Regions from separate parts of the Kocuria sp. ChxB genome, predicted to be linked through region 2. Evidence: riboswitches for the same ligand, from Rfam matches in the RefSeq annotation. Region 2 holds a riboswitch; the other holds the start of a gene.
The links. Region 2 has a riboswitch for S-adenosylmethionine ahead of P8S73_RS10860 (bifunctional o-acetylhomoserine/o-acetylserine sulfhydrylase). Riboswitches for the same ligand answer to the same signal wherever they lie in the genome.
Positions count from the first base shown of each region.

Region 1 (2,196 bases), 370 kb from region 2:
TGACCCTGGACTGGGACGAGAAGATCCGCATGGACTGCTCCTCCCCCTCGGCCATGGCCTCTCTGATCGGGGCCCGGGACAAGTACGACATCGCCACGGGCAACGACGCGGACAGCGACCGCCACGGCATCGTGACTCCGGATGCCGGGCTGATGAACCCCAACCACTACCTCGCGGTGGCCATCGACTACCTCTACCGCACGCGCGACGGCTGGCGCGGTGACGCCGGGGTGGGCAAGACCCTGGTGTCCTCCTCGATCATCGACCGCGTGGCGCAGTCCCTGGGTCGCCGCCTGGACGAGGTGCCCGTGGGCTTCAAGTGGTTCGTGCCGGGTCTGCTGGACGGCTCCATCGGCTTCGGCGGGGAGGAGTCCGCCGGTGCCTCGTTCCTGCGCCGGGACGGCTCCGTGTGGACCACGGACAAGGACGGCATCATCCTGGCGCTGCTCGCCGCGGAGATGACCGCCACCACCGGCACCACCCCCTCCCAGCGCTACCGGGAGCTCACGGAGCAGTTCGGGGATCCCGTGTACCAGCGCATCGACGCCCCGGCCAACCGCGAGCAGAAGGCGGCGCTGAAGAAGCTCTCCGCGGAGCAGGTCACCGCGGACACCCTGGCCGGTGAGCCCATCACCGCCAAGCTCACGGAGGCCCCCGGCAACGGTGCGGCGATCGGCGGGCTCAAGGTCACCACGGAGAACGCGTGGTTCGCGGCCCGGCCCTCCGGCACGGAGGACGTCTACAAGATCTACGCCGAGTCCTTCAAGGGTGAGGAGCACCTGAAGCAGGTGCAGCAGGAGGCCAAGGCTCTGGTGGACTCGGTCATCGGCTGAGTGCCGCGGTGCGGGCCGCCCGCACCGACCTGCTGCCCAGGGGCCGCCGAGCGGTACGGGGTTCTCCCGTGCTGCTCGGCGGCCCCTCGTTGTGCCCGGACGAAGGCCGCGCTTGTGCGTGTCGGAGCGCTGTGCTGAAATATTCCCGGATCAAGAAGCCCGACCATCAGCCCTCCGGCTGGTCGGCTGGCAACCGGTTGTTCGCACCCGGTGCCCCCGGAGGAAGATCCGCCGCCCGGCACCTGCCGCGCGGAAGTCTGCGAAAGGTCACCATCATGAGCAACTCCGCTCCCACTCCCGAACACCCCTGCGTCCACATGGACGGGGACTCCGCCTGCCGGAGCTACCACCCGGGGCACCACGCGCACTACATCCAGTCCCGCCTGGCCCTCGAGAACCAGGACCGGTGGGTCCGGGTGGAACTGGGCGCCCCGCGCGGGAACACGGTGCAGGCCACCTTCCCGGACGGCGGCACCCGGACCTGGTGGTGCCACGACCCCGCGCTGCTGGAGCGGTTCCACACGCTGCAGCACAGCGGGGCCGCGGCGTCGTTCGATCCTGGGACGTCACTCGCCACCGTGCCGACTTCACAGGGCAGGCTCGCCCTGCTGCACCCCGCGGTGGTCGACGGGCAGTGATGCCCTGGGCATGGGAAGGGGAGGACACCGGCGGCGAGCACGCCGCGTGCTGAGCCGCCGGCTCCTCCCGTAGGCTGGTCGGCCGGTGGTGCGCGCCGCAGGCGTGACCCACCGGCCGTTCCCGCCGGCCCGCCCGGTCTGCGCCTTCGTGAAAGGAACCGAGCAGTGACTCCCTCCGCCAGCGCCACCTCCGACTCCCTGTCCCGGGCCGCCAAGCCGATCGAGGTCCGTGTGGGGCACCGCGAGCTGGTCATCCGTGGCCGGTACGAGACCCTGTCGATCGTCAACGACATCCTGATCGGCCTGATCTTCCTGGTGGGTTCGATCCTCTTCTTCCAGGACGCCACCGTCTACGCCGGGACGTGGCTGTTCGTGCTGGGCAGCGCACTCATGCTGGTCCGACCCAGCATCCGGATCACCCGGCGGGTGCACCTGCAGCGCATCGCCCCGGAATCAGCACCGGAGGACTCGCACGACTTCTGACCCGCCGCGCGGACCCTCCCGGGATCCGAACGGCCGGCGGGGCGTGGCATAGACACGTTCCACGGGCTGCTGCCGCTGGACACGCCGCCGTCACATGGGAACACGCCGCACGGGTGATGTTGCGGGTCGGTGAGGTTGGCTATCTAATGAGGATCGACCCCCGCGACCCCAGGACGACCCTCGCAGCGGGGGCAGACACTCAAGGATGAGCACCCCGCATGAGGCACACCCACGCCCAACCG
Region 1 is NZ_CP121123.1:2,111,127-2,113,322, reverse strand. It holds gene pgm (phosphoglucomutase (alpha-D-glucose-1,6-bisphosphate-dependent)) at 1-833, shown strand, start outside; SAM riboswitch class IV at 982-1,097, shown strand; gene P8S73_RS09355 (hypothetical protein) at 1,109-1,471, shown strand; gene P8S73_RS09350 (YrhK family protein) at 1,637-1,954, shown strand; gene P8S73_RS09345 (lipid II:glycine glycyltransferase FemX) at 2,173-2,196, shown strand, end outside.
Region 1: linked by a shared signal. The riboswitch ahead of P8S73_RS09355 (hypothetical protein) and the one ahead of P8S73_RS10860 (bifunctional o-acetylhomoserine/o-acetylserine sulfhydrylase) in region 2 are both predicted to bind S-adenosylmethionine.

Region 2 (2,196 bases):
TGCCGAAGGTGACCGCCATGAGACCGGGGGTGCCGTGGGGAGCGGACCACGTGACGTCCACTGAGCGCAGGACGTCCTCCACGGGACCGCCGAGCCAGTCCGTGACGCGCTCGGGGGAGCCGGCGATCTCCATGCCGGTCAACCGGACGTCCGTGAGGCGCGCCTGGGAGGGATGCATCTCGTCCGCAGAGTCGAAGTGGATCATGAACGGCAGCTGCGGATCCGCAATCAGGCCCTTGACGCCGATCTGGTGCCAGTCCAGTCGGCGGCCGTCCGGGAAGATGCGCCCGCCCGGCACGGAGGGGCGGCCCAGCTTCTGCTCGAACGGGGCGAGGTCCGGGACCTCCACGACCCACCCGAGCCAGCCGCCGCCGGCCTCCGAACGGGCGCGGACGGCCTGGCCGAACGGCGCCTTGTCCGCGGCGGGGTGCTCCAGCACGGTCACGACCTCCACGTACTGGTGGTCCGTGAGCGGCAGGATCATGTTCTGCGTGCCGAACCGGGGGTGCACGCCGCCCTTCACGGGCTCGATTCCCAGGCGGTCCGCGATCCGCTCGGTGGTGGCCTCCAGCCCGTCCGGCTGCGCTGCGAAGGAAACGTGGTCCAGCTTCATGCAGTCATGGTGGCACCCGTCACACGGGGGTCCAAATCGGCGGGTGCAACACTGCGGACACCGAACTTGACGCGGCAGCCCCCGGGTTCGCACACTTGAGGTCTAGGTCACGAGAGTCAGCGCCAAGCCCCAGCTTGCTGACCGGCAACCCTCCCTACCGCGGCGGGGTGCCCTGGGTGAAGACCTGGCCGGGACGTCGTCCGACGTCCACGGCAAGCGCGGGCCACCGGTCGCCCGTTCGTGCGGGCACCGTGCGGACGGTCGCCTGGCCCCTGATCCTTCCGAGAAGGAGCACGGCCATGAGCACTGCACCCACCCCCGACAACCCCCAGGACTGGGCCTTCGAGACCCGCCAGATCCACGCGGGCCAGAACCCGGACCCCGTGACGGGTTCGCGGGCCCTGCCGATCCACCAGACCTCGTCCTTCGTGTTCCCGGACGCGGACACGGCCGCGGCGCGCTTCGCGCTCGCGGACATGGGCCCCATCTACTCCCGCCTGACCAACCCCACCACCGAGGTGGTGGAGAAGCGCCTCGCGTCCCTGGAGGGCGGCGTCGGAGCGCTGATGGTCTCCTCCGGGCAGGCCGCCGCCACCCTCGCGGTGCTCAACCTGGGCGGGGCGGGCACCCACGTGGTGGCCAGCCCGTCCCTCTACGGCGGCTCGTACAACCTGTTGAAGCACACGCTGCCGCGCCTGGGCGTGGAGACTACCTTCGTGGCGGACCCGGACGACCCCCAGCAGTGGCGGGACGCCGTGCGCCCCACCACCGTGGCGTTCTTCGGGGAGATGATCCCCAACCCTCGCAACGACATCCTGGACGTGCAGACCGTTGCCGGGATCGCCCACGAGGCCGGGGTGCCGCTGATCGTGGACAACACCGTGGCCACCCCGTACCTGGTGCGGCCCATCGAGTGGGGCGCGGACATCGTGCTGCACTCGGGCACCAAGTTCCTGGGTGGTCACGGCACCGCGATCGGCGGGTTCATCGTGGACGCCGGACGCTTCGACTACGGCGCGGACCCGGAGCGGTTCCCCGGCTTCAACCAGCCGGACCCCACGTACAACGGCCTGGTGTACGCGCGGGACCTGGGGGAGGGTGGCGCGTTCGGCGTGAACCTCTCCTACGTGCTCAAGGCCCGCGTGCAGCTGCTGCGTGACCTGGGCACGTCCATCTCCCCGTTCAACGCGTTCCTCATCGAGCAGGGGATCGAGACCCTGTCCCTGCGGGTGGAACGCCACGTGGCCAACGCCCAGCGGGTGGCCAAGTGGCTCGAGTCCCGCCCCGAGGTGCGCTCGGTGTCCTACGCGGGTCTGCCGTCCTCGCCGTGGCACGAGCGGGCGCGGAAGTACGCACCGCGCGGGGCGGGTTCCGTCCTCGGCTTCGTGCTGGAGGGCGGCAAGGAGGCGGGGATCGCGTTCGTGGACGCGCTGAGCCTGCACTCCCACGTGGCGAACATCGGGGACGTGCGGTCCCTGGTGATCCACCCGGCGTCGACGACGCACGCGCAGCTCTCCGAGGACGAGCAGCTCGCGGCGGGCGTGGAGCCAGGCTTCGTTCGGCTCTCGGTGGGCACCGAGGGG
Region 2 is NZ_CP121123.1:2,477,172-2,479,367, forward strand. It holds gene P8S73_RS10855 (VOC family protein) at 1-613, opposite strand, end outside; SAM riboswitch class IV at 719-838, shown strand; gene P8S73_RS10860 (bifunctional o-acetylhomoserine/o-acetylserine sulfhydrylase) at 913-2,196, shown strand, end outside.